2 linked regions of the Hydrogenophilus thermoluteolus genome follow. The protein of the gene in region 2 interacts with the protein of the main gene of each other region in a pairwise test. Links are inferred from orthologs where the notes say so. Each region holds a gene or a part of one and is shown on either strand. Other genes may lie near its edges. The genes, in order: dnaE and HPTL_RS02795.

The links.
Region 1: the proteins of HPTL_RS02795 (region 2) and dnaE interact in binary tests that used the Escherichia coli proteins (3 or more experiments, as listed by UniProt). The link is inferred for Hydrogenophilus thermoluteolus from one-to-one orthologs.

What each region holds. Positions count from the first base shown.
Region 1 is NZ_AP018558.1:1,528,574-1,533,872, forward strand. What follows is about bases 1,169-5,299. They hold dnaE (DNA polymerase III subunit alpha), read right to left. Parts: upstream 4,900-5,299; coding sequence 1,369-4,899; downstream 1,169-1,368. Other genes in these bases: HPTL_RS07440 (SulP family inorganic anion transporter), read left to right, coding at 1,169-1,375; HPTL_RS07450 (quinone oxidoreductase family protein), read right to left, coding at 4,896-5,299. In the rest of the region: more of HPTL_RS07440, read left to right, coding at 1-1,168. UniProt on the Escherichia coli protein: DNA polymerase III is a complex, multichain enzyme responsible for most of the replicative synthesis in bacteria. This DNA polymerase also exhibits 3' to 5' exonuclease activity. The alpha chain is the DNA polymerase catalytic subunit.
Region 2 is NZ_AP018558.1:568,486-578,391, forward strand. Bases 2,810-5,808 are described here. They hold HPTL_RS02795 (methionine aminotransferase), read left to right. Parts: upstream 2,810-3,701; coding sequence 3,702-4,916; downstream 4,917-5,808. Other genes in these bases: HPTL_RS02790 (NAD(P)-dependent oxidoreductase), read left to right, coding at 2,828-3,721; HPTL_RS02800 (PP0621 family protein), read left to right, coding at 4,916-5,197; HPTL_RS02805 (ATP-binding protein), read left to right, coding at 5,169-5,808. In the rest of the region: HPTL_RS02770 (Gx transporter family protein), read right to left, coding at 1-524; HPTL_RS02775 (nucleotidyltransferase domain-containing protein), read left to right, coding at 587-886; HPTL_RS02780 (hypothetical protein), read left to right, coding at 883-1,440; HPTL_RS02785 (sigma-54-dependent transcriptional regulator), read right to left, coding at 1,417-2,736; more of HPTL_RS02805, read left to right, coding at 5,809-6,695; mltA (murein transglycosylase A), read right to left, coding at 6,658-8,208; HPTL_RS02815 (ATP-binding protein), read left to right, coding at 8,225-9,103; HPTL_RS02820 (Nudix family hydrolase), read left to right, coding at 9,100-9,906. UniProt on the Escherichia coli protein: Shows aminotransferase activity with methionine and histidine as substrates, and to a lesser extent also with phenylalanine.

The sequences.
Region 1 (5,299 bases), 960 kb from region 2 along the record:
GATCCTCCTGTTGCTCGGTCTATTTCGTTTGGGCAACCTGGTCCGCCTCATCCCCAACTCGGTGATCACCGGTTTCATCAACGGCATCGCGGTGATCATCATCCTGACCCAAGTCAAGGATTTTCTGGGATTGGCGCTTGCCGTTCCCCCGAGCGGACTCGTTGGCAAGCTTCGGGCGCTTTACGACGCCCTCCCCACCCTGCAGCCGGCAAGCGCGGCGCTGGGTTTCGGTTCCCTAGCACTCCTTCTTGGCTGGACACGGCTCGAACGGCGCATTCCCAAACTCAGACGGTTGCCAGCACCCCTGGTCACGCTGGTTGCGGGAACGGCGATCGTCTGGGGGGGCGAACTCCCGGTCGCAACGATCGGTAGCCGTTTCGGCGCAATCACGAGCTCGCTGCCTGCGTTCACGCTCCCCGTGGTCGATTGGACTCAATTTACGCAACTCTTACCGGCAGCGCTCGCCATCGCGGTGCTCGGCGCCACCGAAAGCCTGGTGACGACCCGTTTCGCCGATGAAAAGATCGACGACCTCCACAACCCCAACCAAGAGCTTTTCGCCCAAGGTGTTGCCAACCTGCTCACTCCGATGGTGGGCGGCCTTCCCGCTACCGGCGCGATGGGACCCACCGCAACCAACATTCGCTGCGGGGCGCAAACGCCCATCTCTGGACTTGTGCACGCGCTCACGGTGCTGCTCCTGATCGTCCTTTTTGCCCCTGCCGCGACCCATGTCCCGTTGCCAACACTGGCGACGATCGTGATGGTCACCGCGTACAACATGGGTAGCTGGCGGCGCATGCATTGGCGGTTGCTGCGCCGCTACCCGCCCAACTACCGCTCCACGCTCCTCATCACCTTTCTTCTCACCGTGCTCTTTGAGGTGACGATTGCAGTGGAAGTGGGGTTGCTGCTGACCAGCTTCAGTTTCATCCACCGCATGACCCGACTGAGCGCGATCCACCCCATCGATTTGACCCACCACCCCGCCGCACAAGCGTTGCGCGATTCCGCGGCAGACGGCTCGGTCGAAGCCTACCGCTTCTCAGGACCGCTCTTTTTTGGGGTGGTGCCGAAATTCGACGCCCTCTTGCGGCGCAAAACCTGGCCGCAATGGGTTTTGCTCGACCTCCATCAGATGATCTCGATCGACGATGCCGGTATCGAGCTCTTCGAACGCCTCCACCGCCAGATCAAACGGCACGGTGGTTCGCTGCGGTTGATCGGTCTTCAAGCACAACCGAAACGGGCGCTCGCCCGCAGCGGTTTTCTGGCCGAACTGGGGGCGCATGCCGAATATCCGACGTTGAGCGAAGCCCTCTATGCGCTCCAAAACGAACGGGCCCCTCAGGTCACTACTGCGCCAGCTCAGTAACGCAACGCGACGTTCACTTCTGGGAACCCGCGCAATTCCGTGAGGAGCGCATCCTCGGGTTTGACCCGAATCGCGTCACGTGCGGCGCGCAGGGCCACCACTGCGCCCTCGGAAAACGTCACGCGCATTTCGATTTTGGCCCCTTCGGGCGACGCACTCGGCACGCGAAAAGCTTCGATCGTCTCGCTCAACCGTTGCGCCGAAACTGGAGAATCGACCACCGATTCGGGAATGGTGATTTCGATCGCCTTGAGTTGTCGCGCCCGCCATTGGGGAAGCGAGAGCGCCTCTTCGGCAACGACCCGAACCCCACCGCTATAGTCGTCCGGCGCAACCTTGACCCGCACGACGAGCGGTTCGTCCACGACCACGATCTGCCGCACCGCGTCATAGACTTCCCGATAAAAAAGCACCTCGCACGGTTCGCTGCCATCGTCGAGGGTCACGAACGCCATCCGACCCCGCGCCCCCATTTTGGTTCTGAGCTCGACCACGACGCCACACACCCAAACGGCGTCGCGGCTTGGAGCCAAATCCGCCAACTTGGTGGGGACGGTTTGCCGCAACTCCGCCGCAAACGCGGTGAAGGGGTGGCCGGAAAGAAAGAAACCGATCGCCAATTTCTCCTCTTTCAACCGCTCCCGTTCGGTCCACGGGCGCACTGCGGGAAATTCGGGGGTGTACGATCCGTTCGCCTCGGGTTCGTCGTCGAAGAGCCCGCACTGCTGCGCCGACGCTGCCCGCTGTTCCGCCACTTCGAGCGCGAGTCCCACACTCGCGAATAGCCGTGCCCGGTCACACAATCCGTCGGGGGCACGCAAATGGGTGTGGCCGGGAAGCGTATCGAGCGCCCCCGCGCGCACCAACTGCTCGAGTACTCGGCGGTTGACCACCCGCCGGTCGACCCGGCTCACCAGATCGAACAGATCGTGAAATGGGCCATGTTGCTGCCGTTCCGTGACGATCGCGTTCGCCGCCGGCTCCCCTACCCCCTTGATCGCACCCAAGCCATAGCGGATGGTTGCCGCGTCGATCGCCTGAAAACGGTACTCCGAAACATTCACGTCGGGCGGCAATACCGTCAAGCCGTTGGCACAGGCATCGTCGAAAAAGGTTTTCACCGCATCGGTGTCGTCCATGTCGGACGAGAGCGTCGCGGCAAAGAAGGGCGCAGGATGGTGGCGCTTGAGCCACGCGGTCTGGTAGGTCACCACCGCGTACGCCGCGGTGTGCGATTTGTTGAACCCGTATTCGGCAAATTTCTCCATCAAATCGAAGAGGCGCATCGCCAGCGCTTCGTCGTAGCCGCGCTCGATCGCTCCTTGACGGAAGATTTCGCGGTGTTTCGCCATCTCTTCCGGTTTTTTCTTCCCCATCGCGCGCCGTAAGAGGTCGGCCGCCCCCAAGGTGTAGCCGCCGATGATCTGCGCGATCTGCATCACCTGCTCTTGATAGACGATCACACCGTAGGTGGGTTCGAGACACGCCTTTAGGTCCGGGTGGAAGTAGTCGATCGCCTGCTTGCCTTGCTTGCGGAGAATGAAGTCATCGACCATCCCGGAGCCCAACGGACCGGGGCGATAGAGCGCGAGCACCGCGATGATGTCCTCGAAACGGTCGGGCTGAAGCTTCTTGAGGAGCTTCTTCATCCCTTCGGATTCCAACTGGAAGACCGCGGTGGTATTCGCGTCACGCAGGAGCTGGTAGGTTTGAGGATCGTCGAATCCCATGCGCGCCAAGTCGGGGCGTGCCCCGGTCAAGCGTTCGATCTGATCGAGCGCCTCGCGGATGATCGTGAGGTTTCTGAGCCCCAGAAAATCGAACTTCACCAACCCAACCGCTTCGACGTCGTCTTTGTCGAACTGCGACACCGGGCTGGGGTCATCGCCCTCTTGCACGAACAATGGGCAAAAATCGGTGATTTTCCCCGGTGCGATCAGTACCCCACCCGCGTGCATCCCGACGTTGCGCGTCAATCCTTCCAGCGGTTGCGCCAATTCGAACAGTTGGCGAATCGCTTCCCCGTCTTGGGGGTCTTCCATCAGCTCTTGAAGCTGGGGCTCCAGTTCGAGCGCTTTCGCCAGCGAAACCGGCTTCACCCCTTCGGTGGGAATGAGCTTCGAAATCCGGTCACACAACCCATAGGGAAGACCCAACACGCGGCCGACGTCGCGTACCACCGCTTTGGACGCCATCGAGCCGAACGTCGCGATCTGGCTCACGGCTTGAGCGCCATACCTTCGGCGCACGTAGTCGATCACTCGATAACGCTTCTCCTGGCAAAAATCGACGTCGAAGTCGGGCATCGAGACCCGTTCCGGGTTCAAAAACCGTTCGAAAAGGAGCGCATAGGAGAGTGGGTCGAGATCGGTGATCCGCAGCGCATAAGCAACGAGCGAGCCCGCACCCGAACCGCGGCCCGGTCCCACCGGCACATCGTTTTGTTTCGCCCAGTTGATGAAGTCGGCAACGATCAAGAAGTACCCGGGAAACCCCATCTGGATGATGGTGTCGCACTCGAACGCCAGCCGTTGCTCGTAACGGGGGCGCTCCCGCTCCCGCTCTTCCGGATCCGGAAAGCGCTCTTCGAGTCGAGCCGCGAGCCCACGCTTTGCTTCGCTGATGAAGAATTCGTCGAGCGACATCCCTTCCGGGGTCGGGAACGCCGGCAAAAAGCTCTTGCCCAACGTGATCGTCAAATTCGCCTTTTGCGCAATGAGGAGCGTATTCTCGAGCGCTTCCGGGAGATCGGCAAAACGATCTGCCATCTCCTCGGCGGAGAGGAAATACTGCGCTTCTGTGAACGGGCGCGGACGGTTGGGATCGTTGAGGACATACCCTTCGGCGATGCAGAACCGCACCTCGTGGGCGGTGAAATCTTCTGGGCGAAGGAACTGGATGGGATGTGTTGCGACCACCGGTACACCCAACTCTGCCGCAAAAGGGACCGCTGCCGCCAAGTATTCCGCTTCGTTGGGGAGACCCGCACGCTGCACCTCGACAAAGAACGCGCCGTCGGGAAAACACCCGGCCCAGTGGGCCAGCGCTGCTTTCGCCCCCCGTGTCTCTCCTGCCAACAATGCTGGCGCCAGCACGCCACGGGCGCCACCCGAAAGCGCCATGAGTCCGGCACACGTTTCACGAGTGAGCCACTCCGGGCGCAAGAGCGCCTGGCCACGATGCTGATTCTCGAGCCAGGCGCGTGAAACCAATTCGCACAGCTGCCGATAGCCGTCGCGGTTGCGAACGATCAAGAGCAGTTCAAGGGCACGTTCGGGGTCATTCGGCGCATCCGGGTGGGCAACACGGGCGTCAACCCCGATAATCGGCTTCACCCCAGCGCTGCGGCACGCCTTGTAAAACTTGACCAGCCCAAAGACGTTCATCACGTCGGTGATCGCCAGTGCGGGCATCCCTTCGGCGGCAGCCCGTTTCACCGCGTCCGGGATTTTGACGATCCCTTCGCGAATCGAAAATTCGGTATGCAACCGAAGATGAACGAAAGGATGCGCCTGCGTGCTCATGGCACCAGGATCGTGCTCGCTACCGTCTGCCGTGACGCCAATGCCCGATGCGCGTCGGCTGCGTCGGACAACGCAAACCGCTGCCCGATCTCGACCGTGAACCACCCCGCTTGCCACGCAGCGAACAGCTCTTCCGCCATTTTGAGGAGGTTGGCCCGCTCGGCCGTATAAGTAAAGAGCGTCGGACGGGTGAGAAAGAGTGACCCTTTCGCGGCGAGCAACCCGATATCGAAAGGGGGCACCTTACCGGAAGCGTTGCCGTACGAGACCATCAACCCCAGCGGACGCAACGAATCGAGCGAGCCTTCGAAGGTTGCGGCACCCACGGAATCATAGACGACGTCGACACCGCGCCCGCCGGTCCATTCACGCACCCGTTCTGGAAAGGACTCCCGGGTAT
Region 2 (9,906 bases):
GAATCTGGGTCGTTAGGCTGGTGAGCCAACAAGTACGCGGCAATCAAACCGTTTGCCAAGCCAAAGAGCGTCGCTGTGGCCAGAAACACCGGTAGCAGCCACCAGAGTCCGTCGTGGGGGACGAGCCAGAGGCGAGCCAGGATCAGTTGCCCCCAGATGTGCGCCCACGCCATGAGGAGCGATGCGGTGACTGGGCCAAAGAGACGCCGCGGAAGCCGCAGCGCGACGGCAAGCGTCGCAAGGCTTGCGATCGCGCCAGCCAGCGCGAGGAAGAACCCCGGCGCGAAAAGCTGCCCCAACGCGATGCTCGCGGCGAAGACGCGCAAAAGGCTCACCCATGCCGCCGCTTGCCAGCCGTGACGCCAGCCGACCCAGAGCACGACGATGTTCGCAAGCCCCGGTTTGACTCCGGGAATAGGCAGCGGAATCGCGGCCTCCGCAATGGAAAGCGCAATTGCCGCGGTGCTCCAGCGCGCGATGCGGCGGTCTTCCGCGGTGGGGGTGAGGTGAGCGTGTGTGGCCAAGCGTTTGGGTTTGCTATAGAATGGTTTCTGTCAAACTGTCAGTCGTAATGATAGCAATGTCCCTGCGTCTTTCCGACCATTATCGGGCAACCATCCGCGCAACCGTCAGTGAAGTGTTTGGGGCGGGGGTTCGGGTCTGGCTTTTTGGTTCTCGGGTTGACCCCACTGCGCGAGGGGGTGATATCGATTTGCTGGTGGAGTCGGCAACGCCCATTGCCGATCGCGAACGCAAGGCGTTGCGTTGTTTGGCCCGGTTGCAGATGCGGCTAGGGGAGCAACCGATCGATCTTTTGGTGCTCGATCCCTCGGTTGATCGCCTCCCGATTCATGCCGAGGCTTTACGAACAGGGAAGCTGTTGTGAGTGTGGCGTTGTTGCCGGTTGATCGCTTGGTTGCTACGCTCACGATTGTTTGGCGAGAAGGGGGGCATCTTGCCTTTAGCTGGAAGCGGCTCTTCCAAGATCCGATCACTGTCGATTGGGTCAGGGGATTAGCGGACGATTGGGAGCGAGCGGAACGGTTGGAAGCGTTCGTCTCGCGCTTTGGTCGGATGCAGGATACCATAGCCACGAAATTACTCCCCCGCTGGCTGTTGGCGATTGCCGAGACGCCAGGGAGTCAGATCGAGGTGCTCAACCGCGCCGAGCGGCTGGGGGTTTTGCCCAGTGCCGAGCAGTGGCTCGAGGTGCGTTTGTTGCGCAACCGGCTGGTTCATGAATATCTGGTCGATCCTGCGGCGTTTGCCGACGATTTGCTGCTGGCTCGCGAAGGTACGCTGCTACTCTTTGCGGTCTTCAACGCGGTTCGGGGGTTTGCCGAAACGCGCATGGGGATTGAACACACACTTTTGCCCCCATTGCTGGAGCTACCCCACGAATCACAGGGCGCGGGTTCAGAAAATACCCCATTTCCGTAAGCGGTAGCGCAGTTGGCTCAGCGTGATGCCCAACTGCTGCGCCGCGCGCGATTGGTTGCCGCCACACGCTGCCAACGCGGCACGCAGCCGTTCGGGGGTGAGCGGTGGCTCGTCGGCCTGAGGGGGCTGTTCCACAGGTTGGGGCTGTGCCGCAGGGTGCGCGCGGGTGCATTGGGTGAGGCACTGTGGCGTGATCGCGCCGTCACTGAGCGCGAGCGCACGGGCGAGTACGTTTTCCAGTTCGCGGACGTTGCCGGGCCAGGGTTGCTGCTGCAGCCACGCCAGCGCTTCCGGGGTGATGGGCGCCGGGGGGAGCTGGTCCCGTTCCGCGATGCGCTGGATCAGGTGTTCGGCCAAGAGCGGAATGTCCTCACGGCGCGCGGTCAGTGGCGGAAGATCGACCACCAGGACCGCCAGGCGGTAGTAGAGGTCTTCACGAAAGCGCCCTTCGGCCACTGCGGCAGCCAGATCGACGTGCGTTGCGGCAACGAATCGGACGTCCACAGGGATCTCTTCGGTGCCGCCAAGCGGGCGGATGGTGCGCTCTTGGAGCACCCTCAGGAGTTTGGGTTGGAGCGGCAGCGGCAATTCGGCCACTTCGTCCAGGAAGAGGGTGCCGCCCGCTGCGCTGGCGATGAGCCCGGTGCGGTCGCGGTGGGCGCCGGTATAGGCCCCTTTTTTGACGCCGAAGAGTTCCGCTTCGATGAGTTCTGCGGGGATCGCGCCACAGTTGACGGCAACGAACGGCCCGTGGCGGCGCGGGGAGAGGGCGTGCAGGAGGCGCGCGGTGCGCTCTTTGCCGGAACCCGAAGGCCCTTGGATGAGGACCGGCGCCAGGCTCTTCGCGAAACGGGTGATTTGTGCACGCACTGCGGTGATTGCTGCACTGGTGCCGATCAGTTGCGTCTGAGGGTCGGCCTCGTGCGATGGGGGGGGCGCTGTCGGCGCGGGTACTGCGTCGAGCAGTTTGGCCAACCGTTCACGCGCGACCGGTTTGGTGAGGAAGTCGATCGCGCCGAGCTTGGTCGCGCGCACCGCGGTGTCGATGTCGCCGTATGCCGTGATCACGGCAACGGGAAGCTCCGGTTTTTCTTGGCTCAGTGCTTCGACAAGCTTGATCCCGTTGCCGTCGGGCAGGCGCAGGTCGGTGAGCACCAGGTCGAAGGGTTCACGGCGCGCGCGTTCGAGCCCCTCGGTGCAGGTGGCGGCGGTGGCGGCCTCCCACCCCAAGCGGGCGAGCAACCCCTTCAGGGTGAGGCGCAGATCCGGTTCGTCGTCGATGATGAGCGCACGCATGGCGCTATTGTGCCCGATTTTGGCGCGATGGGCTCTATGCGATAATGGACCGTACCACCCGTGGATACGGCAGATGCAGGAGGGGATCACGATGGCAAAACAAAAAGTGGGATTTATCGGTCTGGGGCTGATGGGGCGGCCGATGGCGCTGAACTTGCTGAAGGCTGGGTTCGAAGTCCATGTCTGGGCGCGGCGTTCGGAGTCGATGCAGCCGTTGCTCGATGCAGGCGCGCACGGAGCCGCGTCGCCTGCGGCGTTGGCCGAAGCGGTGCCGGTGACGATTTCGATGGTGGCCGATGCGCCGGACGTTGCTGAGGTGACGTTGGGGCCGAACGGTGTCGTGCAAGGAGCGCGAGCGGGCCATATCCACGTCGATATGAGCACGATCGCGCCGGGTGCGGCGAAGGAGATCGCCGCGCAGCTTGCGGAACGAGGGGTGCGGATGCTCGATGCGCCGGTGTCCGGGGGCGAGGTGGGCGCGATCGAAGGCACGCTCACGATCATGGTGGGCGGCGACGAGGTAGCGTTTCAGGAGGCGTTGCCCTTTTTCGAAGCGATGGGCAAGAGGGTGACCTACGTGGGCGCGAGTGGCGCCGGGCAGGTTGCGAAAGCGTGCAATCAGGTGCTCACTGGGGTCACGGTGGTCGCGGTAGCGGAAGCGCTCAACTTGGCGCGCGCGGCAGGGGTCGATCCCGAGCGGGTTCGCGAGGCGCTCTTGGGGGGCTCGGCCTATTCCAAGGTACTCGAAAACCATGGCGCGCGGATGTTGGCGCGCAACTTCCGGCCCGGGTTCAAGGCGTGGATGCACCAGAAGGATATGAGAATCGTGCTCGACGAGGCGCACCGCTTGAACGTGCCGACGCTTACCTCTGCGGTGGCGGCGCAGCTCTTCAACGCGGTGGTGGGGTCGGGCAAAGGGGAAGAGGATTCGATCGCGGTGCTGCAAATCTTGGAGGCGATGAGTGGTGCCAATCCCGAAACCTGAACAGAGCGGTGCGCGGCTTACCGCATCGGTGACGCCGCGCAGTAAGCTCCCCGAGGTGGGTACGACCATCTTCACCGTGATGAGCGCACTCGCGCAGGCGCATGGGGCGATCAACCTGTCGCAGGGGTTTCCCGATTTCGACCCCGACCCGGCGCTGTTGGAGCGGGTGGCGTATTGGATGGGTGCGGGTAAGAATCAATATCCGCCAATGGCTGGGGTGCCGGCATTGCGTGAGGCGATCGCGGCGAAGCTCGCCCGCTGTTATGGGTTGAGCGTGGACCCTGAGAGTGAAATCACGGTGACCGCCGGGGCGACGCAGGCGCTCTTTTCGGCAATCCACGCCTTGGTTCATCCGGGCGACGAGGTGATCCTCTTCGAACCCGCGTACGACTCCTACGCGCCTGCGGTGCGTCTCGCGGGTGGTGTGGTGCGCTACGTGTCGCTGCTTCCCCCTACCTATACACCCGATTGGGGGACGTTCGATCGCTGCTTCTCCGCGCGGACACGCCTTGTGGTGGTGAATACGCCGCACAACCCCACGGGCGCAATCTGGCGCGAAGCCGATTGGGCGGCGCTCGCCGAGCGGCTCGACGGCAGTGACGCGATGGTGCTTGCCGACGAAGTCTATGAACACATCGTCTTCGATGGAGCGCGACACGAGAGCGTGTTGCGGCAACCGGGGCTTGCGGGGCGGGCGCTGGCGGTATTCAGTTTTGGCAAGACGTTTCACGTCACCGGTTGGAAGATCGGGTACGTGGTGGGCGCGGCACCGCTGATGGCGGAATTTCGCCGGGTGCATCAGTTCGACGTCTTTACGGTGAGTCACGCGGAGCAGTGGGCCTTGGCCGACTATCTGGCCGAACCGGCGCACTATGAGGGGTTGGCGGCGTTTTACCAGCAAAAACGGGATCGTTTGCGGGGTTGGCTGACGCAAGCGGGGTTCACCCTGCTGCCCGCACAGGGAACCTACTTTCAGTTGGCGCACCATCCCGATTTCCGGCACGAACCCGATACGGCGTTCGTCCGCTGGCTGACCGAGACGGTAGGGGTTGCGGCGATCCCGGTTTCGGCGTTTTACCACGACCACCGCGACGACGGCGTCATCCGATTTTGTTTCGCGAAGCGCGATGAAACGCTCGATGCCGCGGGGCAGCGGTTGGTTGCCGGTTGTGGCCGGAAAGGCAAGGAAGCGTGATGAAATACTTGGTTTTGCTTGTGGTGGTGGCGGGCGTACTCTGGTGGATCCAACGCCGTTGGCAGGCGCCGCAAGCGCCGAGGCAGGAGCGCCCATGGGGCTGGCGGTGGGGTCGGACGCAAGAACCCCCTGCTGCAGCGGACGCGCCGGAAAATGCGGTGCGGGAAGATGCGTTGGTGGCGTGCGCCCGTTGTGGTGTGCTGATCCCCAAGAGCGAAGCCAAGACGCGGGACGGGCGTTACTTCTGTTGTGATGAACACCGCCAACTTGGATCCCGGTGACGGCACTGCTCTGTCGCGTTCCGGGACGTTGAAACGCGCCAGCGACGCGCTGCGGTTGGTCATTGCCGGGTTGCTCTTGGTCGGTGGCCCGACGATGGGGTTGGGGCGGGAGGCGCCTTCGCTCTTTTTCTTCACCGCGGCGTGTTATCTGGCCGTTGCGGTGGCACTGACGGTCTGGCCCAGTGCGACACTCGCTGGCGCGCACAAGGCGGTGGCGGCCGCGGTGGTCGATGCCCTTGCGTTTGCGGTGTTGTTGGCTACGAGCGGCGGCTATGCGTCCGGGTTGCCGACGCTGTTGTTCGTGCTGGTTGTGGTAGCGGCACTCGAAGCGGTGCCGAAAATCGCGCTCTTTCATGCCGCGGTCGCGGCGCTCGCTTTGCTCGGGGAGAACCTGTGGCGGCTCTGGCAAGGGTGGGCGGCAACCGATCCGTTTTTGGTCGGTGCGGCCGGCGGTGCGCTTTTCGTTGCGGCGTGGTTGGCGCAGCGGTTGGGGACGCGGCTGCGGCAAACCGAGGCGGCGCACCAGGCGCAACAGGCGTTGCTCGCGTGGCAGCGTACGGTAAACGATCGCATCGTTCAGGAGCTCGCGGACGGAGTGTTGTGGGTCGATGCGCAGGGGGTGGTCCGCTACGCCTCCCCCCGCGTCGTGGCGTGGTTGGGGGAAGACCCGAGTGACAAGCCGCTTACCGAAGTCCTGCCTGAGCCGATTCATCCTGGTGAGGAGCGGTGGTGGCGCCAGAACGGGCGTTTGTGGCGACTGAAAGGCGGGATGCCGGATCGCAACGGGGTGTGGTTGCTCTTTCTCTCCGATTTTGCCGGAGTGCAGCGCGCGTTCCGGCAGGAGCGGCTGGCGTCGCTGGGTTTGCTGCTTGCTGGGGTGGCGCATGAGGTGCGCAACCCTCTGGCCGGGGTGATGCAGGCGCTCGACCTCTTGCGCGATGCCGCAACGAGCAGCGAGCGCGGGGAGCTGGTTGCGTTGGCCGAGCGCAACGCGGCGCGCATCGCCCATCTGATCGACGAGGTGCTGCTGCTGGGAAGACAGCAGCCCCCAAACCCTGAGGCGGTTCCGTTGGTAGCGTGGCTACGCCGTTGGTGTTCGGAGTTGCCCCAGCCGGAGCAAACGCGCGTTTCGGTGCAGGGCAGCGACGCGATCGCGGCGTGGGTGGATGTGCGCCATCTCCAGACGATCGTCGACAACTTGGTTCGCAACGCGTTGGCCTTTGCCTCGGCGCAACCGGGCGCGGTGCAGGTGACCGTCTCGGCAGCGAACGAGCAGGTGTGCCTCACGGTGGCCGATGACGGACCTGGTGTAGCCGACGAGCTTGCCGAGCGGCTGTTCGAGCCGTTCGTCTCCGGCCGCGCCAACGGGACCGGGCTTGGGCTCTACCTGGTGCATGAGCTGGTGCGCGTAAACGGCGGTGAAGTTCGCTATCGACGTGGCCCCAAAGGGGGGGCCGTCTTTACCGTGCTGTTGCCGCAAGCGGCGCGTTGCGGGTAACCGGCGGATTGGCGCCCCGGGGCCAAAGCAGCCACCAGGTGGCGTCTGCTTTGGTGCGTCCCGCGCGTGCGCCCGCCGCGTGCCCACTCCCCCAGTAGAAGTCGCCGCGCAGAGGCCCTTGGATCGCGCCGCCGGTGTCGAGCGCGACGACCAATTGCGCGAGCGGTTGGGGCGCGTTCGGGGCGTAGAGCCACAGCGGTGCGCCAAGCGGCAGGAACCGCGGGTCGACCGCGACGCTGCGTTGCGCAACGAGCGGCACACCGAGCGCGCCTACGGGACCGTCGGCGGGGTCGCTACTTGGGGGCGGAAGTTCGCGGAAAAAGACGTAGCTGGGGTTTTCCGCTAGGAGCGCATCGCGCGCGTGCGGGTGGGTTTCGAGCCACGCGCGGATTCCAGTCAATGACGCGCGTTCGAGGGGCAGTTCGCCGCGCGCGACCAAGAGCCGTCCGATCGAACGGTAGGGGTGGCCGTTGTGGTCGGCATAGCCGATGCGCGCTTCGCCTCCTTCCGCCAAGCGCAGGCGCCCCGAGCCTTGGATGTGGAGGAAGAAGAGGTCGAGCGGGTCTTTCGCCCAAAAGAGGACGGGAGCAGGAAACCGTGTGCCCATCGCGATGATTTCGCCGCGACTGTAGTACGGCACGACGCGGTTGCCGACCAGCCGCCCTTTGAGACGAAGGTGGCGGGTCTCGGGTACGACGCTTTCGAGCGCGACGGTGACCAGGTCCGGCGGCGGAGCGTGGATCGGAAAGGGGTAGTCCGGGCGTGGCGTGCGGCTTGCGGCGATCACCGGTTCGAAATAGCCGGTCAGGAGTCCCGTCGTGCGCTGGCCATCGGCGGTGTGGGCTGTGAGTTGCCACGGTTGCAGGTTGGTCTGGAGCCACGCCCGCTGCTCGGGTAACGGGGCGTTCGTGGGCAAACCCGCGCACAGAGGCTGCCATTCGCGGTACCGGTTGCTGAGGGTGGGGCAGGCGCGGGCCAACGCGGTGAGTGCGCCTTCTAGGGTGTCGTGCGCGGTGCCGGGAAGTTCCGCCCAGTCGCTGGGCTGTGCGGTGAGCGTGCCCGGAACCGGTTTGGGTGCCGCAGGCTGCTCGATCGGTGCGTGCGCCGTTTCGGGGAGGCAAAGCGGTGGCTGTTGAGCCGTTTGACAGCCGGTGAGCGCCGTCGCGACAAAGAGGAGGGGCGCAAGGAAGCGGCGTGCACGCGGAAAGCGCTGGGGCGGGAAACGGCGAATGCGTAGGCGAAAAGGCCCCTTTTGCGGTTCGATTGCGCGGCGTCGTATCACGGTTCGGGTTCCCAAACGGTTGGGTTTGTGGCGTATGATCGGGGCAGTATAAACGAACGCGGGGAGGATTGTGCGATGTGGGTGGCTGGGATCGAGTTGCTCGTGGTCGCGGTGCTGGTTGGGATCGTGTGGTGGGCGACGCGGCGGCGGCCGTAGCGCGTCACACGCGCCGGGATCGGTACAATGCGGCGTGTTCGTGTGGAGGAACGCAATGGTTTTCGATCGCAACATGATGGCATGGGAAGCGATGGTTCCCATTTTGGAGCGGATTGCGGTGGCGCTCGAAGCGACGAACCCTGGGGCCCCGCTCGTAGCGCCCGACTGGGCCGCTGCCGACGCTTTTTGGTTGCGGAGGGTTGGGGTTCGGGTGAGCTTGGAGCCCGTGCGCCATCCACACCGACTCCGTTTGGCCGATCTGCGTGAGATCGACGCGCAAAAAGCGCGTGTGGTGGCGAACACCGAGCAGTTTTTGCGCGGGTTGCCTGCGAACAACGTGTTGCTGACCGGAGCGCGCGGGTGCGGCAAGTCGTCGCTTGTCAAAGCGCTCTTGACCGAATATGCCGCGCAGGGGTTGCGCTTGATCGAGATCGAAAAAGGGGATCTCGTCGAACTGCCCCGTCTGTTGGAGCGGGTTGCAGACGCCCCGTGGCGCTTCGTGCTCTTCATCGACGATCTGTCGTTCGAGCCGGGAGAGGCAGCGTACAAGACGTTGAAGAGCGTGCTCGACGGTTCGGTTTGGGCGCAGCCCGAGAATGTGCTGATTTACGCGACGTCGAACCGCCGCCACCTGATGCCGGAGTATTTCAGCGAAAACGAAGCGACCCGACACGTAGGCGGCGAGGTGCATCCCGCCGAGGCAACGGAAGAGAAGATTTCGCTTTCGGAGCGCTTCGGGCTCTGGGTGTCGTTCTATCCCTTTTCCCAAGCGGCATACTTGGAGATCGTGGCGACCTGGTTGCGCCATTTTGGTGCGAGCGACGCCCAGATCGCGGCGGCACGGCAAGAGGCGCTGGTCTGGGCGATCGAGCGCGGGTCGCGTTCTGGCCGGGTGGCGTGGCAATTCGCGCGCGATTGGGCGGGACGGCATGGACTGGGTGCAGAGCGCACCGAAGGGCACGAGCGATGAAGCGCGTGGCGGTTGCCGCGGCCGTGCTGTGGAACGAGTCGGGTTCGGTGCTCCTCGGGCAACGTGCGCCGGACACCTTCTATCCCGGTTATTGGGAGTTTCCTGGCGGGAAAATCGAAGCGGGGGAAACGCCGCGTGAGGCGCTCATTCGCGAACTGCGCGAAGAGTTGGGGCTTGAGCTAACCGCAGCGCGCATCGCCCCCTGGTTGTGTCGCCGCCACCGCTACGCGCACGCCGATGTGACCTTGCACTTTTTCCAGGTCTGGGGGTGGCGTGGTACGCCGCAACCGCACGTCCATGCGGCGCTGACGTGGCAGACGCCCGGCGCGTGGTCGGTGGCGCCGATGCTTCCGGCGAACACGCCGGTAGCCGAGGCGCTTGTGCTGCCGCGGTTGATGGTGGTCTCTCAGGTTACGGCCGCATCGAGAGGCGCGCCGGTGGGTTCGCCGGCGTGGCACGACGCTGCGGCGCGATGGGCGGCGTCGATTCAGGCGGCGCGTACCCACGGCGCGGTGATCGCGCAAATTCGGGAAAAGCGGCTCGATCCGGGGGCGGAGGCGGGTGGTGACGCAGCGACAGCGTGCGCCCGGTTGGGAATCGAGCAGTTGGTGGCGATCGCACGCGAAGCGGGTGCGGAACGGATCGTCGTCAATGGGCCGCCCGAATGGGCGGAAGCGGTGGGTGCCGATGGGTGCCACCTCTCGGCGCAGGCGGCGCGGGCGCTTCTGGCATGCGGTGCGGGGCGGCCCGTAGCGCAGGACGGGATGCTTTTAGGCGTTTCGGTCCATGATGCCTCGGAACGG